4 regions of the Streptomyces sp. NPDC093260 genome follow, and region 2 is predicted to be linked to each of the others. Evidence: riboswitches for the same ligand, from Rfam matches in the RefSeq annotation. Region 2 holds a riboswitch; each other region holds the start of a gene.

Region 1 (7,064 bases), on a different contig from region 2:
ACCTCGACCGACACCGAGCCGGAGTCGGCGAGGAAGACGTGTTCGAGACCGTCGGGCGACATGTCGACAAGGAGCTTCGCCAGGCGGACGGCGGGCTCATGGGTGAGCCCGCCGAACATCACATGGCTCATCCGCTCCAACTGCTCGCGGACCGCCTCGTTGAGCACCGGGTGGTTGTAGCCGTGGATCGCGGCCCACCAGGAGGACATGCCGTCGACCAGTTCGCCCGAACCGTCCGCGAGCCGCAGCCGCACCCCGCTCGCCGACTCCACGACGAGCGGTTCCTGCCGGCCGGGCATCGGACCGTACGGATGCCACACGTGCCGCCGGTCCAGGTCGAGCAGCCCGGCCGTGCCCGGACCGTACGGACCGGAGCCCTCAGGCATTGGGCGCGAGGTCCGTGCCGGCGCCCCGGCGGCGGACCGCCACCAGGTCCGTGCGGGGCTCGTTGGCCTTCGGCTCGGCGGCGGTGGCGGGGACCGAACCGCACACCCCGCCGCCCCCGTGTGACCCGCACCCGGCGTCGGCGTGGGCACCGCAGCCCCCGCCCTCGTGCGAGCCGCACCCGGCCGCGCCTTCCGGCGCACCGCCGTCGGCCGCTGCCGTGTGCGAGCCGCAGCCGCCGCCCGCCGTCGCCCGGTGCTGAGGCAGGGTCACCTGGTCGGCGCCCTCCACCTCGAACCCGGCGTCCGCGATCATCTCCAGGTCCGCCTTGCCGGCCTGGCCCTCGCTGGTCAGGTAGTCGCCCAGGAAGATGGAGTTGGCCAGGTGCAGCGCCAGCGGCTGCATCGAGCGCAGATGCACCTCGCGGCCGCCCGCGATCCGCACCTCCACGTCCGGACAGACGAACCGGACCATCGCGAGGATCCGCAGGCAGCGCTGCGGGGTCAGGTTCCACTCCTTGGCGAGCGGGGTTCCCTCGAACGGGATCAGGAAGTTCACCGGAACGGAGTCCGGGTCCAGCTCGCGCAGCGAGTAGACGACGTCCACCAGGTCCTCGTCGCTCTCGCCCATGCCGGCGATGAGGCCCGAGCAGGCCGACAGCCCGGCCGCGTGCGCCTTGTGCACCGTGTCCACCCGATCGGCGTACGTGTGGGTGGTGGTGATGTCGCCGTACGTCGACTCGGAGGTGTTCAGGTTGTGGTTGTAGGCGTCGGCGCCGGCCGCGCGCAGCCGCTCCGCCTGGCCGTCGGACAGCAGCCCGAGGCAGGCGCACACCTCGACGCCCTCGTTCTGCTCCTTGATGGTCTTGATGGTCTCCGAGACCCGGTCCACGTCCCGGTCCGTCGGACCCCGCCCGCTGGCCACCAGGCAGACGCGCTTGGCGCCGCCGGCCAGCCCCGCCGCCGCGGCCTCGGAGGCCTGGTCGGGCTTGAGCCAGCTGTACTTGAGGATGTCGGCCTTCGAGCCGAGCCGCTGGGAGCAGTAGGAGCAGTCCTCGGGGCACAGGCCGGACTTGAGGTTGACGAGATAGTTGAGTTTCACCCGTCGCCCGAACCAGTGGCGGCGCACCTTGCCGGCCGCCGCCACCACATCGAGCAGGTCGTCGTCGGAGGTGGCCAGCACGGCCAGAGCTTCCCCGCGGGTCGGCAGCTCGCGCCGAAGCCCCTTGTCCACCAGCGTGTTCAGCAGGTCCATGAAAGCCGATCCTGGCCTACCGGACGGCCCGCGGCCAAGGAGAGTCTGCACAACGGAGACGGATCGACGTGTGGGTATTGCCACACCGTAGGCGGCGAGCCGGGCCGCTAGGGTCTGTCCACTGCCTACAAAAGCACCCGGAGGAACCATGGCGTTCGGCTGGATCGACGAGCAGGCGGAAGCACGCCGCCGCGCCGGGCTGGTACGGACGCTGCGCCCCCGCCCCGCCGACTCGCCCCTGCTGGACCTCGCGAGCAACGACTACCTCGGCCTGGCCCGGCACTCCGAGGTGACCGAGGGCGCGGCACATGCGGCGCGTACCTGGGGTGGCGGCGCCACCGGCTCCCGTCTGGTCACCGGCACCACCGCACTCCACACCGAACTGGAGCGCGAACTCGCCGAGTTCTGCGGCTTCGAGGCGGCGCTCGTGTTCTCCTCCGGCTACGCCGCCAACCTCGCCGCCGTCACCGCGCTCGCCCCGCACGGCTCGCTGATCGTCTCCGACGCGGGCAACCACGCCTCCCTCATCGACGGCTGCCGACTGGCGCGCGCCACGACCCAGGTCGTCGCCCACGCGGACCCCGAGGCCGTGCGCAAGGCGCTCGGCACCCACGAGGGGGCGGCTGTCCTGGTCTCCGACACGGTCTTCTCGGTCGACGGCGACGCCGCCCCGCTGGCGCGGTTCGCGGAGGTCTGCCGGGAGCGGGGCGCGGGACTGGTGGTGGACGACGCCCACGGCCTGGGCGTCCTCGGCGCGGGCGGCCGCGGCGCGGCGCACGCGGCGGGACTCGCCGGCGCGGACGACGTGGTCGTGACGGCCACGCTCTCCAAGTCCCTCGGCAGCCAGGGCGGAGCCGTCCTCGGACCCGCCCGGGTGATCGAACACCTGGTCAACGCGGGCCGGACGTTCATCTTCGACACCGGGCTCGCCCCCGCGGCGGCGGGCGCGGCGCTGGCCGCGCTGCGGCTGCTGCGCCGCGAACCGGAGCGCGCGGAACGGGCCCGCGCGGTGGCGGCCGACCTGCACGCGCGCCTGACCACCGCGGGCCTTCAGGCGGTACGCCCGGACGCCGCGGTGGTCTCCGTGCGCGCGCCGTCCCCGGAGGCGGCCGTGCGATGGGCGGCCGACTGCCGTGCGGCGGGCCTGGCGGTGGGCTGCTTCCGCCCGCCGTCCGTGCCCGACGGCATCTCACGGCTCAGACTGACCGCCCGTGCGGACCTCTCCGGGGCGCAGATCGAACGCGCTGTGCGGGTGATCGGCGAAACGCGACCATGAGTCGGCGTGACACGGCCGTGCGTCGCCTCGGCGGAATGCGGTCAGAACCGGTGCGCCGCGGCCGTGAAGTCCGCCCAAGTGGCCGGGGAGAAGAGCAGTGCGGGCCCGGCGGGGGCCTTGGAGTCGCGCACGGCGAGCAGTCCGGCGCCCGGCCCCGAGGCCGGTCGGGCGGTCTCCACACAGTTGTTCGCTCCCGTGCTGTAGCTGCTGCGCAGCCACCGCACCCGGTGGAGATCGGCGCTGGAAGGTACGTGCCGCGGCGGAGCGGACATGATGCCTCCTTGTTCGGTCGCGCGCCGTCACATGGTCTGGCGCATCCCGGCGATGAAGTCCGACGAGTCCTCGGCCGACAGGGCGTGGAACCGAAGAGCGTCGAAGGCCTCGGTGTAGGCCTCTAGGTCTTCTTTCCGATCGAGATGGTGGCTACTCGTCAAGTGGTCGAGAACGACCACATCCAGATCAGTAGTGTGAGAAAAAGAGAAGATGACGAAGGGACCGGTGACGCCGATGTGGGCCCCGGCGGAGAACGGCAGTACCTGCAACCGCACCTGCGGGAGCCGCGCCGCCTCCTCCAGTCGCTCCAGCTGACGCGCCATCACCTCCGGGCCGCCCACCTCACGATGGAGTACGGCTTCGTCGAGCACCGCGTTCAGCTCCAGCGGCGGATCGGCCCGCAGGACGTGCTGGCGGCCGAGCCGGACCTCGACCAGCGCGTCCAGCCGCTCCTCGTCGAGGCCCTCCACGGCGGCCCGGGTCACCGCACGGGCGTACTCGGGAGTCTGGAGCAGTCCGGGCACGACCGTGGTCTCCAGGGTGCGCATCGCGGTCGCCTGCGACTCCAGGCTGATGAAGTCTCGGTAGGTGGGGGGCAGGACCCCGCGGTAGGCGTGCCACCAGCGGTGCCGGCCGTCGCCGTCCTCGGAGCCGGCCAGGGCCAGCAGCAGCCGCCGCAACTGCGTGTCATGGACGTCGTAGGCGTCCAGCAGCAGCCGCACGTCGGCCGGCTTCGTACCGCTGGTGCCGGTCTCGATCCGGCTCACCTTCGACTGGTGCCAGCCCACCAGCCGGGCCGCCTGCCCGCTGGTGAGACCCGCGCCGGTGCGCAGTGCGCGCAGTTCGGCGCCCAGCTTGCGGCGGCGCACCACGGGACCGTGCTGCATGGGCTCTCCTTCCTCCCTCCGGCTCCCCGCGACGGACCGCGCCGCGCCGGGCGGGACCGGTTCCCGCGGGTGCGAGGAGAGTCCTGCCGCATACGGTCGGCCGTCGCAGAGTTCACCGCTTCGAGCGACAGATATATGCATATCCCGGTGGATCGCCACCAGGACCCGCGTGGTGATGGCAGTCTGACGGCGAAGCACCAGTCCGGGACCGTACTCGAACCATCCGCTCCGTGTCGGACCACGGCCCCGTGGGAAAGGGACGACATCGCCATGGCAGACCTCCTGGAAGCATCCGTCACTCTGCCGAGCGATCCCGCCTCGGTCTCCGCCGCCCGCTCCTACGCGGTGGACACCCTGGCGGAATGGGGTCTGCCGGCGCGGACGGAGACCGCCGACACCGTACGGCTCATCGTCTCGGAGCTCGCCACCAACGCCGTCCAGCACACTCTCGGGCAGTCGCCCACCTTCACGGTCGACCTCGCTCTGGAGCGGGACGAGTTGCTGCGCATCGGGGTGACCGACAGCCACCCCCGGTTCCCGAAGCGGCTGCCGGCCGCCGTCCAGCAGGACAACGGCCGGGGCATGGTGATCATCCGGTGGCTCGCCGCGGAGTGCGGCGGCAGGTTGAGCGTGAGACCCACCCGCGAGGGCGGCAAGACGGTCTGCATCGAACTCCCGTGGACCCCACGGGACCACCGCCCGGCGACGGCGAGCTGAGCGGCGGCGGGAGCGGGGCGCGGCGTACGCCCCGAGCGACCGGGTCGTCCACGACCGCGAGGGCGGGCGTGCCGTGCATGGCCGGCGGGGCGGGTGCGCACGCCGGAAGGGCCCGCTGACCCGCGGCCGCGGTGGCCCGGACGGGCCGCGGCTGCCACGGCCTGCGGCCGTGAGCGCGTCGACCGGACGCCGGTGACCGTGCCGCCGGGTCGGCCCTGCGGCCCTGCGGCCGAGTCGGCTCGCAGCCGCGGTGGTGGACCGGCTTCCGGGTGTGGGACGCCGGGTCGGTTTCCGGCAGCGGCGGTCGCTCGGCTTCCGGTCGCGACCGTGGGACGGCTTGCGGACGGAGCACCACGAGTGGCCGGGCGGTCCGCGACGGTCGGCAGACGGCAGACGGCAGACGGCAGACGGCAGACGGCAGACGGCGGACGGCGGACGGCGGACGGCAGACGGCAGACGGCGGACGGCGGACGGCCGTGGCCGCCGATGGCCGTGACCATCCCGGCCGTAGCCGCCGTAGCGCCGTAGCGCCGTAGCCCCGGTGGCCGTGACGCCGGTCGGCGCACGGCCGGAGCGGACCCCGTACCCGGGTGCGGGTGCGGGTGCGGGCCGCCGGGCACGGGGCGGGCGCGGGCGGTGCGTGTCGGCCGGTGGGCGGTCCACGGCGGTGACCGCCGGCGGTCACCGGCCGCGTCGGCCGGTGGACCGCGTCGGACCGCGGCCCGCGGCCGACGCGCCGGTCGGCAAACCGCAGCGGGGGCCGGACCGGCCCGGAGCGGCAGGGCCCGGGGGCGCGGCGGCGAGCCGGCCCGGCGGCGGTGACGGGCGGTCACCCGGGCCGCCGCCCTCGGGCGGGTCAGCTGACCCGCCCGTACCACACGCTCTTCGTCCAGATCTTCTGCAGCCGCACCACGTCCCCGGTCTTCGGCGCGTGCCAGATCTTGCCCGCGCCGGCGTAGATGCCGACGTGGTAGACGTACGAGCCCGAGTGGAAGAACACCAGGTCGCCGGCGCGGCGGCTGCCCGCCGAGATGTGGCGGGTCTTGTTGTACTGCTGCTCGGCCGTGCGGGGCAGCTTCTTGCCGGCCCGCTTGAACGAGTACAGCGTGAGCCCGGAGCAGTCGAACCGCCGCGGTCCTGTGGCGCCCCACTGGTAGGGCGAGCCCTTCTTGGACGCGGCGATCTGGAGCGCCTTCGTCGCGAGAGTCGCGGCCGAGGCGTCGGAGGCGGCGCCGGGCACCACGATCGAACCGCCGACGGCGGCGATGGTCAGGGCCGAGGCCGTGCCGGCCCGGGCCATGAACGACGGGACACGATTGAGCGCAGTCATGCGCAACCCTTCGTCAGCCGCCTGTGAAGGATGACCTGTCGGATTCGGGCTGGCGAAGTTGCCCGGCCGCATCGCTGCGGCTTCACCCCAAGGGCTGCTCGACCCGGCCATGGCGTGACCGTTCCGGCGACCCGTCGTGCTCGGGTCCTCCACTCCTGCCGATCCACTCCCGTCGACCGGTCGTCCGTGCGGCGGCAGGACTCGGCGTCCGCCCGGACCGCCCCGCCGCTGTGGCGGGGGCTTGTCGTCAGACAGGGATCTTCACCTACGGATGTCCGAAAATCCCAACGCAACCGAGGATTTGTGTTGTTACTCACCACTCACCCGTTCGGGTGGACACTCGCGCGTTCGAACGACTGTGTCCTCCCGCGGCGAGGCCCGGACCAGCGGCGGAACGGCGTATTCCGCCATCCGTGCAGGCGAGTTGCGCAACCGCGGAGACGCCGAAACAGGGTGTGTATCTACGCCGAAAGGCGGTACGTCATTTGGTCCGTTTCGGGTCCCGCCCGCGGGTGTCGGCTCCGTCGGTGATGCGAGCGCACCGAGGGAGCGTCCGAGGCGCATCGGTGGGCACGGCGGGGGCACGCCTGCGGGCACGACGGCGGCACGTCTGTGGGTACGTCAACTCGGGTCCTGGGGCGGCAGGGTGACGCGGGCGGCCCGCCGCTCGCCGTCGAGCGCCCGCAGTGCTCGCGCCAGGGTGGCCGTGTGCAGCTCGGTCTCGCCACGCCGGTGCATCAGCGCGAGCGCGTCCCGCAGTTCGGCCGCCGCGCGGACGAGCGCCTGAGCGGCCCTCAGTCCGCTGTAGGTGTTTTCGTGCCGCCCCGGATTGATCCGGCCCAGCAGATCCACCGCGACGAGGTAACGGTCGATCAGCTCCGACTCGGCGCGGGTCAGCGCCGGCAGCGGCGGTTCCGAGGGCGGTCCGGCGGACGGCCCGGGC
Region 2 (7,064 bases):
ACTTCAAGCTCCAGAGCGGGGCATGGGCCCACTCCTTCGACTACGGCAAGCACACGCTGCACGTGCTCACCTCGTTGCCGGTGGGCCACTACGACTACGTCTTCGCGTACCCGTTCGAGGACCTGATCGGCGTCGCGGTGGTGCTGCTGGCGGTCGCCCTGCTCGTGCTGCTGATCCGGCTGCGGCCACCGGCCGCCCTGGTCGTCTACACGGTCCTGACCATGGCGCTGGTCCTGGGCAGCCAGCAGATCTTCGGCAACGTCTCGCGCTATCTGCTCCCCGCCTTCCCGCTGTTCCTCCCGCTCGCCCTCGCCCTGCGCCGGCTCCGACCTGCCGTCCTGTACACGCTGCTCGGCATCGCGGCGCTGGCCTCCGGCTCGTATGCGGGGTACGCCCTCTTCGAACTCGGCATTCCGTAGATCCGTAGCTCTGTGGGCAGGGCCGGCGCGCACGGGTGCGGGTGGCCGCGTGCGGCGGACGGCTCCGCCAGACTGGGACCACGCGCCCCGTCCGCCCGCCCGGCCGTCCGGCCCGGTCCCCCTCACCTCGCCCGCCCCCCGTCCCGGCTCCTGGAGAATGCGTCGATGCCCCTCCCGTACGTCCTGCTGTCCGCCGCCGTCTCCCTCGACGGCTACCTGGACGACACCGGCCCCGACCGCCTCCTGCTGTCCGGCCCCGCCGACTTCGACCGGGTGGACGAGGTACGGGCGTCCGTGGACGCGATCCTCGTCGGCGCCGGCACCCTGCGCGCCGACAACCCGCGGCTGCTGGTCAACTCGCCCGAGCGGCGCGGCGCCCGGGTCGCCGCCGGGCAGCCCGAGTACCCGCTGAAGGTCACGGTCAGCGCCTCCGGCGAGCTGGACCCCCGGGCGCGCTTCTGGCACACGGGCGGCGCCAAGGCCGTCTACACGACCGACGCGGGCGCCGAACGCCTGCGCCGCACGGGCCTCGCCCCGGCCACCGCGCCCGCCGACCGGCCGTCCTCCCCGCCTGCTGACCAGCCGTCCCCCATGCCCGCCGTCGCCCCGCCGCCCCCCGCACAGCCCGGTGCCGCGGAGACCGGCCCCGTCCACATCGTTCCGCTCGGTCCCGAGCTGGACTGGCGCCGCCTGCTGGAGCACCTGCACGACGTGTTCGGCGTGCGCCGGCTCATGGTCGAGGGCGGTGGCACGATCCACACGCAACTGCTTCAGCGGCAGCTCGCCGACGAGGTGCAGCTCGTGCTGGCCCCGCTGTTCGTGGGTGACCCCGCCGCGCCCCGGCTGTTCGGGCCGGGGGCGTACCAGCGCGGGCGCCTGCGGCTGGTGGAGACCCGGGCCGTCGAGGACGTGGTGCTCATGCGGTACGAGCCCACGGCGCCCGGCCCGGGCGGCCGGACCGTGCCCGCGGACCGGCACTGGCTGCGGATCGCCTGCGAGCTGGCGCTGCTGTGCCCGCCCTCGGCGACGGCGTTCAGCGTGGGTGCGGTGGTCGTCGCCGCCGACGGCACCGAGCTGGCGCGGGGCCACTCGCGGGAGGCCGGCGATCCCGTCGTGCACGCGGAGGAGGCGGCGCTGGCCAAGATCGATCCGGCGGACCCCCGGCTCCCGGGGGCCACGGTGTACAGCAGCCTGGAACCGTGCGCCCGACGCGCCTCCCGGCCGCGCCCGTGCGCCCGGCTGATTCTGGACGCCGACGTGCGGCGCGTGGTCACGGCCTGGCGGGAGCCGGACACGTTCGTCGAGGCGGCCGACGGGGCCGGCATCCTGGCGGCGGCCGGGGTGGAGGTCGTCGTCCTGCCGGAGTTCGAGGCGGCGGCCCGGGAGCCGAACCGGCACCTGGAGACGGGGCGCCGGTGAACGTGTGTGCAACCAGTCCCGAACATGGGATACACTGGTTTCACCGACGCGGGGTGGAGCAGCTCGGTAGCTCGCTGGGCTCATAACCCAGAGGTCGCAGGTTCAAATCCTGTCCCCGCTACTGAAGACTCAGGGCCGGAATCCGATCACAGGATTCCGGCCCTGAGTGTTTTCCGCGCCTGCCCGGGTCGTGCGCGTCTCGCGCGCCACACCTCATGCCGCACGCGCGTCCCGGCACCACACCACACGGCACCTCACCTCCCCCTCGGTGCTGTCACCGCACGTGAGCGGATGGTCCCCCTCCGCATAACAACTGACACACCATCACATCGCGCCGAGCGCCGACAGTGGTGAGCGGGGCTACGTGCATGGCCTGATCCTTGATCAACTCGCCCGACTTGCGACCCCCGTGGGTGTTATGTCTTGGCCAAAAAGGTTTAACGATCAAGACGGGCGGCTTGGAATCAAACCCCCGCGTCTATTAACGTTCGATAACGCAGCGCGGTCGTCCCAGCCGTCACAAGAGGCGGCTCCGTGCGCGCACGCGCCGAATCCCGCGAGGGAACCGGGGAACCACCACCTTGGGGTGAATCGCACGTCGTCCGCCGTGCCGTCATGGCCGGTCGACGCGCGTAGGAGACCTTCCCGCTCCGAACCCGTCAGCTAACCCGGTAGGCGACGCGGAAGGAAAGGAGCACGCCCGCGTGGCGTCCAACCGGCCAGCCTCCGAAGCCCCGTTCATGCCGAGCCAGCGCACCGAGTCCTTCGGTTACGGCGAGCGGCGTCCCGACGAGGGCCCCTGGGAGGAGTGGAACCCCACCGAGGAATCCCTCCGTCCCGTACGCGGCCGGCATCGCGTCGCCAAGCAGCGCGGCGGCGGGCTCGCGCGCAGCTCCACCGTCCTCGGCGTCGGTGTGATCGCCGCCGTCGGCGCGGGCGGCATGGCCAGCGCCAACACCGGCAAGCCGCCGGTCTCCATCTCCCTGCCCGACCTGCCCGCCGTGGACCACCTGCCCTCGGTCGGCTCGCTCTTCGACGACTCCGGCGAGGTCACCGCGGCCCCCGAGGGCTCGGCGACGGCGCTCAGCGACGTGGCCGAGGCCGCCTCCGTGCGGACCCAGGCCGGGCGGAGCACCACCGACGCGGGCGAGGCGCTGCGCAACCGGATCATGGCGCAGGCCGAGCAGCAGCAGGCGCAGGTCGAGGCGAAGGCCCGGGAGGCCACCGAGGCCGCCGCCGTGAAGAAGGCGCAGGCCGAAGCCGCCAAGGCCAAGGAGGAGGCTGAGGCCAAGGCCGCCGCCGAGAAGAAGAAGGCGGAGGAGGAGGCCGAGCGCAAGGCCGAGGAGGCGCGGCTGGCCGAGCTGGCCAAGCAGTACACGCTGCCGACCTCGTCCTACACGATCACCTCCACCTTCGGCCAGGCCGGTTCCATGTGGTCCTCCGGCCACCACACCGGCCTCGACTTCGCCGCGCCCACCGGCACCCTGATCAAGGCCGTCCACAGCGGCACCATCACCGAGGCCGGCTGGGCCGGCGCCTACGGCTACCGCACGATCCTCACCCTCGACGACGGCACCGAGCTGTGGTTCTGCCACCAGTCCTCGATCAGCGTCTCGGCCGGCCAGAAGGTGAGCACTGGCGAGGTCATCGGCCGGGTCGGCGCCACCGGCAACGTCACTGGCCCGCATCTGCACCTGGAGGTCCACCCGGGCGGGCAGGCCACCGGCATCGACCCGATGGCCTGGTTGAACGGCAAGGGCCTCAACCCCTGAGCCGACCTCGGACGGCGGTGGTGCCGGGCTCTGTTCGCGCGATCTTTGCGTCCCGGCCCGGCGAGGCACGGAACGGGCCGTTCCGCCGTGGCCGTTGATGTCGTACATGACTTCTCTCCGCAAGCTCGGCCAGTCCGGCCTCGAGGTCTTCCCGCTCGCCCTCGGCGGCAACGTCTTCGGCTGGACGGCCGACCAGACCCAGTCCTTCGCCGTGCTCGACGCCTACACGGCGGCCGGCGGCAACTTCGTCGACACCGCCGACTCCTACTCCGCGTGGATCGAGGGCAACCACGGCGGCGAGTCCGAGACGATCATCGGCAAGTGGATCAAGGAACGCGGCAACCGCTCCGACATCGTCGTCGCCACCAAGGTCAGCCAGCACCCCGACTTCAAGGGCCTGTCCGCCGCCAACATCAGGGCCGCGGCCGACGCCTCCCTCAAGCGCCTCGGCACCGACTACATCGACCTGTACTACACCCACTTCGACCAGCCCGAAGTGCCCGTCGAGGAGATCATCGGCGCCCTGGACGAGCTGGTGAAGGCGGGCAAGGTGCGGCAGATCGGCGCCTCCAACATCTCCGCCGAGCGCCTGAAGGCGTCCCTGGAGTTCTCCGAGCGCGAGGGCCTGGCCCGCTACGTCGCGCTCCAGCCGCACTACAACCTCGTCTCCCGCGACACCTACGAGGGCGAACTGCAGGACCTCGCCGAGCGGGCCGGCCTGGCCGCGGTGCCGTACTACGCGCTGGCCTCCGGCTTCCTGACCGGCAAGTACCGGCCGGGCGCGACGGTGGACAGCGCGCGGGCCCAGGGCGCCGCCAAGCACCTGGCCACCGAGCGCGGCCAGAAGGTCCTCGCCGCCCTGGACGAGGTCGCCCGCGCCCATGACGCCGAGGTCGCCACGGTGGCCCTGGCCTGGCTCGCGGCGCAGCCCACGGTGGTCGCCCCGATCGCCTCGGCGCGGACCGTGGAACAGCTGCCGCCCCTGCTCGCCGTCGCCGGGCTGCGGCTCACGGACGACGAGATCGGCAGGCTGACCGAGGCCTCCGCCTGAGCCGCCCGGCCGCCCGGCGCCGCTCCTCGTAGCGGCGGGGCGCCAGGACCGCGCGAGGGCTCTAGGGCTGCGTCCGGTACGGGTTGTACGCGGGGTACGGCGTCGTCGGCGCGCCGGGGGAACCGTACGACCCGTGCGGCCCGGTCCCCTGCGCTCCGGGATGCGCCCGCCCGGGCGCTCCGGGGCCGCCCGGGGGATACCCGTGACCGAACGATCCGGGGCCGGCGGTCTGAGGGCGCGGGCCGAAGCCGGGGCCCTGGGGGTGCGGCGCGCCGTAGCGCTGGGACTGGCCGTACACGCCGTACACCGGCCACGGCGGGGCGACGACCCGGACCGGCGGCGCGGTCATCCGGGCCGCGTGGTCGAGCGCGGGCTGCGCCACCTCGCGCCCGCGCCACATCTCGTGCAGCAGCTGCTGCTCGCGGGCGACGAAGTCAGGGCCGACCCGGCCGAGGCGGCCCCGGCGGCGCAGGAACGCCAGCGAGGTCGCGCACGCCTCGTACCGGGCGACGGTGCGGGCCGCGGGCTTGCCGAGGTGCCGGGCGGCGTACTCCCGGGCCACCCGGCGGGCCCGCATGGACCCGAGGGCGAAGGGTTCCGCCGGGGTCAGCCACCCGGCGGCCGCGTAGGCCGGCAGCTCCTCGCGGACGGTGCGCAGCTCGCGCTGGCGGGTCCAGACGACCAGCCAGGTGAGCAGTCCGAGGGCGGGCAGCATGAAGGCGCCGTACACCGCGAAGAAGCCGTACTCGCCGAAGGTCGAGGAGCTGTTCCAGAAGGCGTGCATGCCCATCGCCAGCAGCAGTCCGGCCGGCGGCAGCAGGAGGCGGCGCATCCGGTGGCGTTCGGCGGACAGGGACGCGGCGATGCCGAAGCCGATGCCGGTGAAGACGGTGAACAACGGGTGCGCGAAGGGCGACATCACCACGCGCACGAAGAAGGTGGCGGCGGTGACGGAGGCGATGCCCCGGCCACCGGTCATCTGGTCGGCGCCGAAGGCGGTGCCGAGGTAGAGGATGTTCTCGGTGAACGCGAAGCCGGTCGCGGTCACCCCGGCTATCACCACCCCGTCGACGATGCCGGTGAAGTCGCGTCTGCGGAAGAGGAAGACCAGCAGCACGGCGGCGGCCTTCGCGGACTCCTCCACGATCGGGGCTATCACGGTGGCGCCGAGGGTGTCGGCCCCGGCCGGATCGGCGGTCGCCGTGGCGATCCACTTGGTGGCGAAGCTGTTGGCGACGATGGCGATGAGCGCCGCCGCGCAGGCGCCCCAGGCGAACGCGAACACCATGTTGCGCCAGGGCCCCGGATCGACCCGGTCCAGCCAGCGGAAGGCGGCTGTCAGCAGCGGCACCGGCAGTACGGCCAGAGCGAGCCCGACGAGGAAGCCCTCGGTGCCGGTCTGCCGCCGCACGAGGGCGAGGATGACGAGCCCGGACAGCGCCAGCAGGGCGGCCAGAGCGCCGTACCGCACCCACCGTTTCTGCCACCAGTGGGAGTGTCGCGGCGGGCCGCCCAGGGGGGCGGGGCCGCTGGGATGCGTCGGGTACGGGGGACAGGTGGCCACGTGATTGACCCTAACGAGGGAGGGGACCGCCCGCGACGGTGTATCGCGGTTCCGGCACGGGCGGTACGGAGACCTGTGCGGTCCCGGGACCTGTGCGGTCGTGGGACCTGTGAAGTCGTGCGACCTGTGTGGTCCTGAGCGTCCCGCGGCTAGCCGCGCCGGCCGTCGTGGGGTACGCGGCGGAAGAGCAGGTCGTTCACCACGTGCCCCTTCTCCAGGCCCTGGCTCTCGAAGCGCGTCAGGGGGCGGAAGTCGGGGCGGGGCGCGAAGCCGCCGTCGCCGCGGGTGTTCTCGAAGCCGGGGTGCGCGGTCAGCACGTCGAGCATCTGTTCGGCATACGGCTCCCAGTCGGTCGCGCAGTGGACGACCGCCCCTGGGCGCAGCCGGGCGGCGGCCAGCGTCAGGAACTCGGGCTGGATCAGCCGCCGCTTGTGGTGCCGCTTCTTGGGCCAGGGGTCAGGGAAGTAGACCCGCAGGCCGTCGAGGGAGTCGGGGGTGAGCATCTCGCGCAGCAGGATGATCGCGTCCCCGTTGGCGACCCGGACGTTCGTCAGCCCGTGCCGCTCGGCGAGGGCGAGCAGATTGCCCTGGCCGGGGGTGTGGACGTCCACGGCGAGCACGTTGGTGCCGGGATCGGCGGCCGCCATCCGCGCGGTGGCCTCGCCCATCCCGAACCCGATCTCCAGCACGACGGGACGGTCGTCGCCGAACAGCTCGGCGAGGTCGAGGATCCGCTGCCCGTCGATGTCGAGCCCCCACTGGGGCCACAGCCGCTGGAGCGCCTCCGCCTGTCCGGCGGTGACCCGGCTGCGCCGGGGCTGGAAACTCCGGATCCGCCG
Region 3 (7,064 bases), on a different contig from region 2:
GCAGCTGGGTGAGCGTCGCGGTCAGCGCCGGACTGTCGCAGGCCTGCGCCAGCGTCTCGTGGAACCAGCCCCCGAGCGCCCGCAGCTCCTCGCCCGAGCCGCTCGCGGCCCGCTCCTGCCCCAGTCTGACCAGGCCGCGCAGCACCTTGAGATGGGCCTGGGTGCGCCGCTCGGCGGCCCGGGCGGCGCACAGCGGCTCCAGCAGCCGGTGCATGTCCAGCAGATCGGCGGCCTCCTGCCCGGTCGGCTCCGCCACGCACGCGCCCGCGTGCCGTCGCGTCACCACGAAGCCCTCCGCCTCCAGGGTGCGCAGCGCCTCGCGCACCGGGACGCGGGAGACGCCGTAGCGGCGGGCGAGGACTTCCTCGGTGAGCCGGCTGCCGCGCTCATAGACACCGGCGACGATGTCGTCCCTGATCGCCGTGCACACCGAGTGCGCCGGAACACGCATTCCCGACCTCCGCCCGAATCACGCTCAAATCACCGTGCCGCACCGGCGACGGGCGACACCTGTTCCGTGACTCTATTGCAATACGCCGGGATTTCCGACGGGCAGCCGGGTTCCATGGGAAATTTTTGGACAGCAAAATACCTGGGCGGCTGGAAATGCCGAAAGCCCCGGCTCGGGGCCGGGGCTTCGTGGACCGTCCGTGGTCTTCCGCACTTGTCGTGCGGTCGTGCTCTGCGCTCTTCGGCGGTCGCGGGCCGTTGGTCAGACGTTCACACCGTGCTGGCGCAGGTAGGCGACCGGATCGACGTCGGAGCCGTAGTCCGGGGTGGTGCGGGCCTCGAAGTGGAGGTGCGGCCCGGTGACGTTTCCGGTCGCGCCGGACACGCCGATCTGCTGCCCCGCGACGACCTGCTGGCCCACCGTGACGCCGACGGACGACAGGTGGCCGTACTGCGTGTACATGCCGTCGGCCATCCGGATCACGATCTGGTTGCCGTACGCCCCGCCCCAGCCGGTCTCCACGACGGTGCCGACGCCGACCGCGTGCACGGTGGTGCCGCTCGCGGCGTGGAAGTCGACGCCGGTGTGGGAGCCGGAGGACCACAGGGAGCCGCCGGTCTTGTAGCCGGTGGAGACGTAGGAGCCGGAGATCGGCGGCACGAAGGTGTTCAGGCGCTTGCGCTCGGCCTCGCGGGCGGCGCGCTCCTTGGCCTCGCGCTCCTTCTTGGCCAGCGCGGCGGCCTTCTCGCGGGCGGCCTGCTCGGCCAGTTTCTGCTCCGCGGCGTGCTGCTGCGCGGCGGCCTGCGCGTCGATCTTGGCGGCGACGGTGTCACCGATGGTGATGACCGGGGTGAGGCCGGTGTCCTCGGGGGCCGGGGTCTCGGCGGCGAGCGCCGGGGCGGCGGCCAGGGTGCCGAGGACGCCGGTGGTGGTGAGGGCCGCGACGCCCGCCGCTCGGACGGTGGTGCGGTGCATCCGGCTGGGCCGGCGGTGCTTCCCGGTGGCGCGCGTGAACGCCATGCAGACGTGGGTCCTTTCCTTCCCTCTCGCCTACCGGGTTAGCTGACGGGTTCGGAGCAGGAAGGTCTCCTACGGACCCCCTCGCCGGCGCGTGGGCGTCCGATTCACCCCAGGGACTGCGTGGGTCCCCGGCTCCCCTGGCTCGCGCCGTACGGGGACTCGGCGATGACTGTCCGGTGCCGCGGGTGCGGCGCACTGCCTGACGAACAGCCGGATCGACGCTAGACGGGGCCGGTTTCGATTCCCAAACGGATCCGGTGTTTTGTAGCGCAGGCCACAGGTCAGACAGGCAGCCTCTCCCGCAATTCGGACACGACGGGGCCCTGGTGACGCTTCGGTCACCAGGGCCCCACGCGCACGCGTGCGTCGCCGTCGCCCCGCGCGGGCGGCGGATGCCGCTACTCGGCGGCGACGACGGTGACCTGACCGATGCCCAGGGCCTCGACCGGCTCCTTGATCTGCGCCGCGTCGCCGACGAGGACGGTCACCAGGCGGTCCACCGGGAAGGCGTTGACGACGGCCGCGGTGGCCTCCACCGTGCCGGTGGCGGCGAGCTGCTGATAGAGCGTCGCCTGGTAGTCGTCGGGCAGGTGCTGCTCCACCTGGTCGGCCAGGGTGCTCGCCACGGCCGCCGCCGTCTCGTACTTCAGCGGCGCCACGCCGACGAGGTTCTGCACGGCGACGTCCCGCTCGGCGTCGGTGAGACCGCCCGCGGCGAGCTTGCGCAGCACCGTGAACAGGTCGTCCAGGGCCGGGCCGGTGTTCGGCGTGTCGACCGAGCCGCTGATGGCGAGCATCGCGGCGCCCGAGCCGTCGGGGGCCGAGCGCAGCACCTGGCCGAAGGCCCGCACGCCGTAGGTGTAGCCCTTCTCCTCGCGCAGGACGCGGTCCAGGCGGGAGGTGAGGGTGCCGCCGAGGCAGTAGGTGCCGAGCACCTGCGCGGGCCACACCCGGTCGTGCCGGTCGGGGCCGACACGGCCGATGAGCAGCTGCGTCTGGACCGCGCCGGGGCGGTCCACGATGACCACGCGGCCGGTGTCGTCGGCGGTGACCGGCGGCACGGGCCGCGGCTCGGTCGGCGAGCCGGTCCAGGCGCCGAGGGTCTCGCCGAGCAGTGCGTCCAGGTCGATGCCGGTGAGGTCGCCGACCACCACGGCGGTGGCCGTGGCGGGCCGTACATGGCGGTCGTAGAAGGCGCGGACGGCCGCCGCGTCGATGGCGCGGACGGTGTGCTCGGTGCCCTGGCGCGGGCGGGAGATGCGCGCGTCGGCCGGGAACAGCTCCTTGGAGAGTTCCTTGGCGGCGCGGCGGGAGGGGTTGGCCAGCTCGTGCGGGATCTCGTCCAGCCGGTTGCCCACCAGCCGCTCCACCTCGGAGTCGGCGAACGCGGGCGCCCTGAGGGCGTCGGCGAGCAGCCCGAGGCCCTTGGCCAGCCGGGAGGCGGGCACCTCCAGGCTGAGCCGGACGCCGGGGTGGTCGGCGTGCGCGTCGAGGGTGGCGCCGGCGCGCTCCAGCTCGGCGGCGAACTCCTCGGCGGAGTGCTTGTCGGTTCCCTCGGAGAAGGCCCGCGCCATGATCGTGGCGACGCCGTCCAGGCCCTTCGGCTCGGCGTCCAGGGGCGCGTCGAGCAGCACCTCGACGGCGACGACCTGCTGGCCGGGGCGGTGGCAGCGCAGCACGGTGAGACCGTTGTCGAGGGCGCCGCGCTCAGGCGCCGGGAACGCCCACGGCCTGGCCTCGCCGGGCTGCGGCTGGGGGTGGAAGTCCATGGTGGCCAGCTCGGTCACTTCGCCGTCTCCTCGGTGTCGTCGGTGGCCGCGGCGTCCGCGTCCTGGGCGTCGGCCGCGGCGGCGGGCGTCGGCTCGTAGACGAGCACCGCGCGGTTGTCGGGGCGCAGGCGGGCCTTGGCGACCTCCTGGACCTCCTCGGGGGTCACCTCCAGGACGCGCCGGACGGCGGTCAGGGCGAGCTGCGGGTCGCCGAACAGGACGGCGAACCGGCACAGTTCGTCGGCGCGGCCGGCCACCGTGCCGAGCCGGTCCAGCCACTCGCGCTCCAGCTGGGCCTGCGCGCGCTCCATCTCCTCGGCGGTCGGTCCCTCCTCGGCGAACCGGGCCAGCTCCTCGTCGATGGCGGTCTCGATGACCGGCACCTCCACGTCGCCGGAGGCCTTGACGTCCAGCCAGCCGAGGGACGGCGCGCCGGCCAGCCGCAGCAGGCCGAAGCCGGCCGCGACGGCGGTGCGGTCGCGGCGCACCAGACGGTTGTAGAGCCGGGAGGACTCGCCGCCGCCGAGGACGGTGAGGGCGAGGTCGGCGGCGTCGCAGGCGCGCGTGCCGTCCTCCGGCAGCCGGTAGGCGGCCATCAGGGCGCGGGCGGGGACCTCCTCCTCGACGACCTCGCGCAGCTGCTCGCCGAGGACGTCGGGCAGGGAGCCGTCGCGCGGCTCGGGCTTGCCGTCGTGGGCGGGGATGGAGCCGAAGTACTTCTCGATCCAGGCGAGCGTCTGCTGCGGGTCGATGTCGCCGACGACCGACAGGACGGCGTTGTTGGGCGCGTAGTAGGTGCGGAAGAACGCGCGGGCGTCCTCCAGGGTGGCCGCGTCCAGGTCCGCCATCGACCCGATGGGCGTGTGGTGGTAGGGGTGGCCCTCCGGGTAGGCGAGGGCGGTCAGCTTCTCGAAGGCGGTGCCGTAGGGGACGTTGTCGTAGCGCTGGCGGCGCTCGTTCTTGACGACGTCCCGCTGGTTCTCCATGGACTCCTCGTCGAGGGCGGCCAGCAGCGAGCCCATGCGGTCGGCCTCCAGCCAGAGGGCGAGCTCCAGCTGGTGGGCGGGCATGGTCTCGAAGTAGTTGGTGCGCTCGAAGCTGGTGGTGCCGTTGAGCGAGCCGCCGGCGCCCTGCACCAGTTCGAAGTGGCCGTTGCCCTTGACCTGGGCGGAGCCCTGGAACATCAGGTGCTCGAAGAGGTGAGCCAGACCGGTGCGTCCCTTGACCTCGTGACGGGAGCCGACGTCGTACCAGAGGCACACCGCCGCGACCGGGGTCAGGTGGTCCTCTGAGAGCACCACGCGAAGGCCGTTGGCCAGGCGGTGCTCGGTCGCTGTCAGGCCGCCGGAGCCTGCCTCGGCTGTGGCCGTGTGACCCATGGGCATGTACGTCCCTTCGATCGCGATGGCGGTCTGGAAACCGCCCTTTTCCTGCCGGTCCTGCCACTGTATGCAAGCGCGCGCACGCCTGGCGAAGTTCCCGGACGTCGTACGCCGAGAGCGAGAACGAAAGAGGGACGGCGACCGGCCGCGCGGGGAGCCCCGGGGCGCGGCGAGGGCGTGTGCGGCGCACGGGAGCGCCCATGGCGCGTGGTGGGGCGTGAGGGGGTGCAGGGCAGCGCGCGGGGGGTGCGGCGGGGCGCGCCAGGCCGTCTGTGGGGGGTCTGCGCGGGGGTGTTGGGCGGGTCCGCGTACGGTGCCTCCGGCGGTCAAGGGGCGGGGTCCGGTCCGCGTTGTCAGTCGGGCGGTCCACAATGGTCCGCGTCAGATCCCGTCACACGCTTCAGCAAGGAGCCGGCAGCGATGGCCCGCCGCAGCACGAAGACCCCGCCGCCCGACGAGCCGTACGAGGAGAAGATCCTCGACATCGACGTCGTCGACGAGATGCAGGGCTCCTTCCTCGAGTACGCGTACTCGGTCATCTACTCGCGCGCCCTGCCGGACGCGCGGGACGGCCTGAAGCCGGTGCACCGCCGCATCGTGTACCAGATGAACGAGATGGGGCTGCGCCCCGAGCGGGGCTACGTGAAGTGCGCCCGCGTCGTCGGCGAGGTGATGGGCAAGCTCCACCCGCACGGCGACGCGTCGATCTACGACGCGCTGGTGCGGCTGGCGCAGTCCTTCTCGATGCGCGTGCCCCTGGTCGACGGCCACGGCAACTTCGGCTCCCTGGGCAACGACGACCCGCCGGCCGCCATGCGGTACACCGAGTGCCGGATGGCCGAGGCGACCAGCCTGATGACCGAGTCGATCGACGAGGACACGGTCGACTTCGCGCCGAACTACGACGGCCAGGAGCAGGAGCCGGTGGCGCTGCCCGCCGCCTTCCCGAACCTGCTGGTCAACGGCGCGTCGGGCATCGCCGTCGGCATGGCCACGAACATGCCGCCGCACAACCTCGGCGAGGTGATCGCGGCCGCCCGGCACCTGATCCGCTACCCGAACGCCGACCTGGACGCGCTGATGAAGCACGTGCCGGGCCCCGACCTGCCCACCGGCGGCCGGATCGTCGGCCTCTCCGGCATCCGGGACGCCTACGAGAGCGGCCGCGGCACGTTCAGGATCCGCGCCACGGTGACGGTGGAGACCGTGACGGCCCGCCGCAAGGGCCTGGTCGTGACCGAGCTGCCCTTCGCCGTCGGCCCGGAGAAGGTGATCGCCAAGATCAAGGACCTGGTCGGCTCGAAGAAGATCCAGGGCATCGCGGACGTCAAGGACCTCACGGACCGCGAGCACGGGCTGCGCCTGGTCATCGAGATCAAGAACGGCTTCGTGCCCGAGGCGGTCCTGGAGCAGCTCTACAAGCTGACGCCGATGGAGGAGTCCTTCGGCATCAACAACGTCGCCCTGGTCGACGGCCAGCCCCTCACGCTGGGTCTGAAGGAGCTGCTGGAGGTCTATCTCGACCACCGCTTCGACGTGGTGCGGCGGCGCAGCGAGTACCGCCGCGGCAGGCGCCGCGACCGGCTGCACCTGGTCGAGGGCCTGCTCACCGCTCTGGTGGACATCGACGAGGTCATCCGACTGATCCGGTCCAGCGAGAACTCCGCGCAGGCCAAGCAGCGGCTGATGGAGCGGTTCTCGCTGAGCGAGGTCCAGACGCAGTACATCCTCGACACCCCGCTGCGCCGGCTGACGAAGTACGACCGGATCGAGCTGGAGGCGGAGAAGGAGAAGCTCATCGCGGAGATCGAGGAGCTGACCCGGATCCTGGAGTCGGACGCGGAGCTGCGCAAGCTGGTGTCCACGGAACTGGCCGCCGTCGCCAAGAAGTTCGGCAGCCCCCGGCGCACGCTGCTGCTGGAGGCCGGGGCCGTGCCGGTCGCCGCGGTGCCGCTGCAGGTGGCGGACGACCCGTGCCGGGTCCTGCTGTCCTCGACGGGCCTGCTGGCCCGCACGCCGAACGACGAGCCGCTCCCCCGGGACGCCGACGGCAAGCGGGTCAAGCACGACGTGATCGTCTCCTCGGTGCCGGCCACCGCCCGCGGCGAGGTGGGCGTGGTGACCTCCACCGGCCGCCTGCTGAGGGTGAACGTCGTCGACCTGCCCCAGCTGCCCGAGACGGCGACCGCGCCGAACCTCTCCGGCGGCGCGCCGATCACCGAGTTCGTCTCCCTCGGGGACGACGAGACAGTGATCTGCCTGACCACGCTGGACGAGTCCTCGCCGGGGCTCGCCCTCGGCACCGAGCAGGGCGTCGTGAAGCGGGTGGTGCCCGACTACCCGGCGAACAAGGACGAGCTGGAGGTGATCACCCTCAAGGAGGGCGACCGGATCGTCGGCGCGGCGGAGCTGCGCACCGGTGAGGAGGACCTGGTCTTCATC
Region 4 (7,064 bases), on a different contig from region 2:
CCGGCCCCCGCTCGTCACCCTCGACGCCATTGTTTTTACCGTTGCTTGAGGGAATCATGTGGCGAGGCAGAGGCTCCGTTTCCCGTACGCGGAAGTCCCGTCGGTTACCGTGCGATCCGCTCCGCGTGCCCGGAGACCGTCGCAGACGGACCCGCACGCGGCATCAGGGGGTCCAGCACGTTCCCAGCGGACGTACGCCGTCACACGACGTGGCCGTAGGCCGCTCCGACACGCATGCACGCGCGCACCCGCGCGTGCGCGCCGACACACGCAGGGGTGGGGATGGCCGAGCACCGGCAGTCCAAGAAGCGCAGATACATCACGTGGGCAGTGGCCGGGGCCGCCGTCCTCGCGGGCGGTGGGATAGCGGCGCAGACCTCGATGGCCGCGACCACCTGGCCCGCCCAGAAGACCTATACCGGCCACGCCTTCGACACCTGCACCGCGCCCTCGCTGAACGCCATGAAGGCCTGGCGCGCCGACAAGTACTACGGAGCGGCGGCCGTCTACGTCGGCGGCAAGAACCGCGGCTGCAACCAGCCCAACCTCACCGCCTCCTGGGTGAAGTCGGTCAGCGCGCAGGGCTGGAAGCTCGTCCCGATCTACGTCGGCGCCCAGCCGCCGTGCCAGACCGGCTCCAACCCGGAGAAGCTCACCGCCGCCACCGCCGTCTCCCTCGGCACCGCCGACGCCAAGGACGCCGTGGCCAAGGCCGCCGCGCTCGGCATGAAGGCCGGCAGCGCGCTCTACCTCGACATGGAGCCGTACGACACGGCGAACAAGTCGTGCAACGACGCCGTGCTGGCCTACGTCCGCTCCTTCGACAAGGAGCTGCGCGCCAAGACCTACCGGGCCGGCTACTACGGCTTCACCAGCTCCAGCGCCAAGGCCGTCGCCACCGCCGGCGACAAGACCGACCTGCCCGGCAACCTCTGGTACGCACTGTGGGACGGCAAGGAGACCGTCACCTCCGACTGGCCCTGGGGCGCCACCCAGTTCACGAACCACAGCCGCGCCCACCAGTACAAGGTGAACAGCAAGGAGACCCGCGGCGGCTACACCCTCACCGTCGACCGCGACTGGTGGGACGCCCCCGTCGCGATCACCGGCTGACGGCCGCGTCCACCGCCGCCACCGGGAGGAGACGCGGACGCGAGGCGGCGGCGGTGCCCGAAGTCGCGGCGAATCGTTGGTCCAATGGCTTGGCCGGAGCCCGGCCGCTGCCTACCATCGATCACCGCAAGACTTTGTGCACCGCCGCACAAACTCTCCTCGGGAGGTTTCCTTGCACCGCCGCCGTCGCACCGCGCTCGTCCTGTCCGCCGCGATCGCCGCGGCGGCCCCCCTCCTGACCGCCTGCGGCAGCGACGCGCATCCCGGCGCCGCGGCCGTGGTGGGCGGACAGCGGATCACCGTCGCGCAGCTGCAGAGCCGGGTGGACGAAGTGCGCCGGGCGCAGCGCGCCGCGGTCCCCGACCAGGCGCAGTACGAGCAGGCCGTCGCCCGCACCGGCACGCTCTCCCGGGACACCCTGCACCAGATGGTGCTCGACCGGGTCCTGGACCGCGCCGCCCGGGACGCGGGCGTCGGCGTCACCCGCCGCGAGGTCCAGCAGCTGCGGGCCGGTCTGGAGCAGCGGGCGGGCGGCGCCAAGGCCCTGGAGACCGCCTGGCTCCAGCAGTACGGCGTGGCCCCCGAGCGCCTCGACGACAACCTCCGCCTCCAGGTGGAGGCGCAGAAGCTGGCGACGAAGCTCCACACGGACACCTCCCAGCCCGCCTTCTGGCAGGCCCTGTCCAACGCCTCCGGTGCACTGCGCGTCGACCTCAACCCGCGCTACGGCGCCTGGGACGTCCAGAAGGGCGGCGTCGAGGCGAAGGCGCCGTGGCTGCGGGACGTGACGGCGGCGGGGGCGTGAGGCAGCGTACGGCCTGAGGGGGCCGCCCCGGCCGCCCTGTGGACACCTCACGGGCACCGGCACCCGGCCCCCGCTGCCCCTGTGGACGACTCGGGGGGCCGTCGGCGCGGTGGGTTACGTTCGAGGGGTGAACACCACCGCCGCCGCCCACAGCACCGAAGCCGCCCCCGGCCGCATCGTCCTGCTCACCACCAGCCACCGGGTCGCCCCCGGACTGCTGTCCTGGCCCGCCTGGCGTGCACTGCACGGTGCTGACCGGGTGCTGTGCGCGGACGGAGCGCATCCGCAGCTGCCGTATCTGCGCGAGGCGGGCGTCACGGTCGACGAGGCGGCGCCGACCGCCGAGGACCTGGTCGCCGCCTGTGCCGGCGGCCGTACGGTGGTGGTCGTGGCCACCGGCGAGGGCGAACCGGCCCTCACCGACGGCCTCGCCCGCCTCGCCGGCTCCGGCCGGGTGAGCATGCCGGAACTGGAACTGCTCCCCGCCTCCTACGACCTCCCCGGCGCCCGCCTGCTGGACCTGGTGCAGGTGATGGACCGCATCCGCGCCGAGTGCCCGTGGTCGTCCCGGCAGACCCACCAGGGCCTGGCCAAGTACGCCATCGAGGAGGCCTACGAGCTGGTCGAGTCGATCGAGGCCGGCGACCGCGGGGAACTGCGCGAGGAGTTGGGGGACGTCCTGCTCCAGGTGGTCTTCCACGCCCGGATCGCCGAGGAGGACGCCGAGGAGCCGTTCTCCGTCGACGACGTGGCCGGCGGCATCGTCACCAAGCTGATCCACCGCCACCCGCACGTCTTCGGCGACGAGAGCGCCACCACCCCGGAAGAGGTCAAGGAGCACTGGCTGCGCACGAAGGCGGTGGAGAAGCGCCGCGCCTCGGTGACGGACGGCATCCCCCTGGGCCAGCCCGCCCTGGCTCTGGCCGCCAAACTCGCCTCCCGGGCCCGCACGGCCGGCCTCGCCGTCCCCCTCCCCCGAGGAGAGGGCATCGGCTACACCCTCCTGAGCCTGGCCGCAGAAGCCGAATCCCGGGGAACAGACCCGGAGGCGGCACTGAGAGCAGCGGCAAGGACGTACAGGGACGCGATCAGAAGGACAGAGGGAGTCTGAGGGAGCTGGAGGGAAGCGGCCGGGGAGTCCCGGAGGGCCGGCTGAGGGGCGCGGGGCTGTACTGATGTGCGGCTCCGCCGCGTGGGCGCGCCCGGCCTCACGGATCCGCACGGGCCAACGAGCCTCAGCGGGCTCTGCGGGCGCAGCCCCCAGGTTCGGGACGGGAAGGAGGTGCGGGGGGCGGCCCGTCCCGGACCGCCCCCCGCACCCTCACGACTAGGGTCACCCCCATGCAAGACCAGCCACCCACCCCCGACCCCACCCCGCGCCGGGAAGACCCCGAAGGCACCGCACCCCACCAGGCCCCCACAGCCGCCCCCACCCTCTTCACCTGGGACTTCGCCACCAACCCCTACCCCGCCTACGCCTGGCTCAGAGAACACGCCCCCGTGCACCGCACCCGCCTTCCCAGCGGAGTGGAGGCCTGGCTGGTCACCCGCTACCCCGACGCCAGACAGGCCCTGGCCGACCCCCGCCTCTCCAAGAACCCCGCGCATCACCACGAACCGGCCCACGCCAAGGGGAAGACCGGCATCCCGGGCGAGCGCAAGGCCGACCTGATGACGCACCTGCTCAACATCGACCCCCCGGACCACACCCGCCTGCGCCGCCTGGTCAGCAAGGCCTTCACCCCCCGCCGCGTCGCGGAGTTCGCCCCCCGCGTCCAGGAACTCGCCGACGACCTCATCGACCGCTTCGCCGCGCACGGCAGCGCCGACCTCATCCACGAGTTCGCCTTCCCCCTGCCCATCTACGCCATCTGCGACCTGCTCGGCGTCCCCCGCGAGGACCAGGACGACTTCCGGGACTGGGCGGGGATGATGATCCGGCACGGCAAGGGCCCCCGCGGCGGCGTCGCCCGCTCGGTGAAGAAGATGCGCGCCTACCTCGCCGACCTCATCCACCGCAAGCGCCTGGCGCTCCCCGCCGAGCCCACCCCCGGCGAGGACCTCATCTCCGGTCTGATCCGCGCCTCCGACCACGGCGAGCACCTCACCGAGAACGAGGCCGCGGCCATGGCCTTCATCCTGCTGTTCGCGGGCTTCGAGACCACGGTCAACCTCATCGGCAACGGCACCTACGCCCTGCTCACCCACCCGGACCAGCGCGGCCGGCTGCAGAGGTCGCTCGCCGCGGGGGAACGCGGCCTGCTGGAGACCGGTGTGGAGGAACTGCTGCGCTACGACGGCCCGGTGGAGCTGGCCACCTGGCGGTTCGCCACCCGCCCGCTCACCCTCGGCGGCCAGGACATCGCCGCCGGCGACCCGGTGCTGGTGGTGCTGGCCGCGGCCGACCGGGACCCGGAGCGGTTCGCCGACCCGGACACCCTGGACCTCGCCCGGCGGGACAACCAGCACCTCGGCTACGGCCACGGCATCCACTACTGCCTCGGCGCGCCGCTCGCCCGGCTGGAGGGCCAGACCGCGCTGGCCACCCTCCTCACCCGGCTGCCCGACCTGCGACTGGACGCGGACCCGGCGGAGTTGCGCTGGCGCGGCGGCCTCATCATGCGCGGCCTGCGCACCCTCCCGGTCCGCTTCACCCCGACCCCGACCCCGACCCCGAACCCCGTCCCCGGCTCCACTCGCGACCCCGCCCCGGGCCCCGACCGGACTCCCGCCCCGCCCCCTTCCACGTCTCCTTGACGAACGCAAAGCTGATACGAGTTCAACTATGTGATGTTCACGTGATCTACGCGGCATTAACTTGTGACAAGTGATCGGGAGCGGCTACCTTCACGCATCAGCGCGGCGGCGGTCACCGCCCGCCGCGCCGTCACCGTTGTCGCCGAAAGGTCTCCGCATGCTCTCCGGGAACGGTCGTCACCGTCGCCCCCGCCAGGCTCCGGCCCTCCTCGTCGCCGCCGGCGTCACCGGCTCGGCCATCGCCATCCCGCTCGTCGCCGCCTCCGGCGCCAGCGCGGCCGACGGCACCACGTGGGACAAGGTGGCGCAGTGCGAGACCGGCGGCTCCTGGAGCGCCGACAACGGCAACGGCTACTACGGGGGCCTGCTGCTGACGCAGGACGACTGGGAGCAGTACGGCGGCCTCGCGTACGCGGCGAGCCCCGACCAGGCCAGCCGGTCCCAGCAGATAGCCGTGGCCGAGAAGATACTCGCCGACCGCGGCCCGGGCGCCTGGCACACCTGCGGGCTGCTCGCCGGGCTCACCAGGAGTTCGGGCGCGGCCGAGGTCGACACGGGCGTGGGCGGTTCCGCGCCCACCACTTCCGGGAAGGGCGCGACAGGCACCGGCAAGTCGTCCGGTTCATCCGGTACCTCCGGTTCGTCCGGCGACGAGGACCCCGGCCTGTCCGACTCGTCCCACGGTTCGTCCAACTCCACCGGTTCGTCCGGTTCCACCGCCGCCGACGGCGACACGACGGACTCGCCGTCCGGTACGCCCGGTACGTCCCGTTCGGCGGACCGGCCCGACGACCCCGCCGCGAAGCAGTCCACTTCGCCCTCCTCGCCCACGAAGAAGGACGACACGGCCAAGTCCGACACATCCCACACGTCCGGTACGCCTGGTACGACCCCCTCGGCGGGTGCCGGGTCCGGCGACTCCGACTACTCGGTCAACCCCCAGCAGGTGGTGGGCTCTTCGGCCCTCGTGGACACCGGGGCGCTGGGCGGCGGCCGGCATCGCGGCGGCAGCGCCGCCGAGGACCCCGCTGGCGACTCCGCGGCCGCCGCGGGCGGTCGGCACGCCTCCCGGACCGACGGACTCGCCACCGACACGGTCGGCGGCTCCTACACCGTCCGCTCCGGCGACTCCCTCGCCTCCATCGCCGACTCCCTTGACGTGGACGGTGGATGGCACGCGCTCTACGCCGCCAACCAGAGCGTCATCGGCTCCGACCCGAACCGCGTCGCCGCCGGTCAGACCCTGGATGTCCCCGCCGAAAACGCCGCAAACTAGGGGGAGTTCACGTCACGCTTCGCGCCGAATGTCCCTTTCGGTGAAAGTGTGGGATGAGTCTCAGAAGCCCTGATCGTCTTTGAAATTCCGTCGATCGCGTGTCTACGGTCGTGATCGCTCGCCACCGCGAGCCCCGGCGGCCGCAACGCCGAATCCTGCCAGCGGCCGTACGGGAACAGTCGTCGCGTCACGCGCCGCAGGCAGGAGCGGGGGACCCAGGTAAGTTGCCGCGCCGGTCGGTTGACCGGAGCGGCTGGGGGTGAAGCCGTGCCTCATCGAGGGCGCGGCCGGGCAACTCAACCGGCCCGAACCCGACAGCTCACCTCGCAGGCGTCGGTGAGGGGATCCAACCATGCTGTTTTCCAGCAAGGGCAAGCACCGTCGTCCCTCCAAGGCCACCCGGGCCATCGCGCTCGCCGGAGTCACCGGTGCCGCCGTGGCCGCGCCGCTGATGGCCGCGGGCAACGCCTCCGCCGCCACCGCCTCCGAGTGGGACGCGGTCGCGCAGTGCGAGTCCGGCGGCAACTGGTCGATCAACACCGGCAACGGCTTCTACGGCGGCCTGCAGTTCACCAACTCCACCTGGGCCGCGTACGGCGGCACCGCCTACGCCTCGCGCGCCGACCTGGCGAGCAAGTCGCAGCAGATAGCCGTCGCCGAGAAGGTCCTCGCGGGCCAGGGCAAGGGCGCCTGGCCGGTCTGCGGCAAGGGCCTGTCCGGCGCCTCGTACTCGGGCGACACCAGCTCCTCCTCGTCCTCTTCCTCCTCGTCGGGCAACGACTCCGGCAGCAGCTCGAAGAGCAGCGGCTCGTCCGGGAGCAGCGCCGCCGGCCGCTCCACCGAGCAGCAGAGCGCCAACCGCTCCGCCACGCGGCCGGCTCCGAAGAAGACCGTCACCACCCCGACCGGCAAGAAGGTCGCGAAGGGCGACGGCGAGTACAAGGTGGTCGCCGGCGACACCCTCAGCTCCATCGCCGCCGCGCACCACGTCCAGGGCGGCTGGGAGAAGCTGTTCCGGCTCAACAAGGACATCGTCCAGGACGCCGACCTCATCTACCCGGGCCAGCAGCTGCACCTGAAGTGACAGCAGGCCGCGGGCCCGCTCACCGGCCC

What was found. A riboswitch is a leader RNA that binds a small molecule or an ion and turns the genes downstream of it on or off. The one in region 2 is predicted to bind cyclic di-AMP.
Region 1: another riboswitch for cyclic di-AMP. It lies ahead of AB0N63_RS26765 (C40 family peptidase); the one in region 2 lies ahead of AB0N63_RS33950 (M23 family metallopeptidase).
Region 3: another riboswitch for cyclic di-AMP. It lies ahead of AB0N63_RS05855 (M23 family metallopeptidase); the one in region 2 lies ahead of AB0N63_RS33950 (M23 family metallopeptidase).
Region 4: another riboswitch for cyclic di-AMP. It lies ahead of AB0N63_RS29285 (transglycosylase family protein); the one in region 2 lies ahead of AB0N63_RS33950 (M23 family metallopeptidase).

What each region holds. Positions count from the first base shown of each region.
Region 1 is NZ_JBFBEK010000024.1:98,410-105,473, forward strand. Features, by position in the region: gene AB0N63_RS26735 (adenosylmethionine--8-amino-7-oxononanoate transaminase) at 1-386, opposite strand, end outside; gene bioB (biotin synthase BioB) at 379-1,638, opposite strand; gene AB0N63_RS26745 (8-amino-7-oxononanoate synthase) at 1,787-2,914, shown strand; gene AB0N63_RS26750 (DUF397 domain-containing protein) at 2,956-3,186, opposite strand; gene AB0N63_RS26755 (helix-turn-helix transcriptional regulator) at 3,214-4,074, opposite strand; gene AB0N63_RS26760 (ATP-binding protein) at 4,345-4,791, shown strand; gene AB0N63_RS26765 (C40 family peptidase) at 5,648-6,121, opposite strand; cyclic di-AMP (ydaO/yuaA leader) riboswitch at 6,125-6,338, opposite strand; gene AB0N63_RS26770 (hypothetical protein) at 6,743-7,064, opposite strand, start outside.
Region 2 is NZ_JBFBEK010000043.1:27,504-34,567, forward strand. Features, by position in the region: gene AB0N63_RS33935 (hypothetical protein) at 1-419, shown strand, start outside; gene AB0N63_RS33940 (dihydrofolate reductase family protein) at 585-1,838, shown strand; tRNA gene AB0N63_RS33945 (tRNA-Met) at 1,886-1,959, shown strand; cyclic di-AMP (ydaO/yuaA leader) riboswitch at 2,374-2,531, shown strand; gene AB0N63_RS33950 (M23 family metallopeptidase) at 2,543-3,610, shown strand; gene AB0N63_RS33955 (aldo/keto reductase) at 3,717-4,661, shown strand; gene AB0N63_RS33960 (PrsW family intramembrane metalloprotease) at 4,723-6,225, opposite strand; gene trmB (tRNA (guanosine(46)-N7)-methyltransferase TrmB) at 6,375-7,064, opposite strand, start outside.
Region 3 is NZ_JBFBEK010000003.1:366,556-373,619, reverse strand. Features, by position in the region: gene AB0N63_RS05860 (GntR family transcriptional regulator) at 1-451, opposite strand, end outside; gene AB0N63_RS05855 (M23 family metallopeptidase) at 713-1,471, opposite strand; cyclic di-AMP (ydaO/yuaA leader) riboswitch at 1,484-1,646, opposite strand; gene AB0N63_RS05850 (pitrilysin family protein) at 1,870-3,258, opposite strand; gene AB0N63_RS05845 (pitrilysin family protein) at 3,255-4,625, opposite strand; gene AB0N63_RS05840 (DNA topoisomerase IV subunit A) at 5,043-7,064, shown strand, end outside.
Region 4 is NZ_JBFBEK010000029.1:84,641-91,704, reverse strand. Features, by position in the region: gene AB0N63_RS29310 (glycoside hydrolase domain-containing protein) at 283-1,113, shown strand; gene AB0N63_RS29305 (SurA N-terminal domain-containing protein) at 1,286-1,918, shown strand; gene AB0N63_RS29300 (nucleoside triphosphate pyrophosphohydrolase) at 2,046-3,029, shown strand; gene AB0N63_RS29295 (cytochrome P450) at 3,260-4,675, shown strand; gene AB0N63_RS29290 (transglycosylase family protein) at 4,833-5,951, shown strand; cyclic di-AMP (ydaO/yuaA leader) riboswitch at 6,134-6,299, shown strand; gene AB0N63_RS29285 (transglycosylase family protein) at 6,304-7,035, shown strand.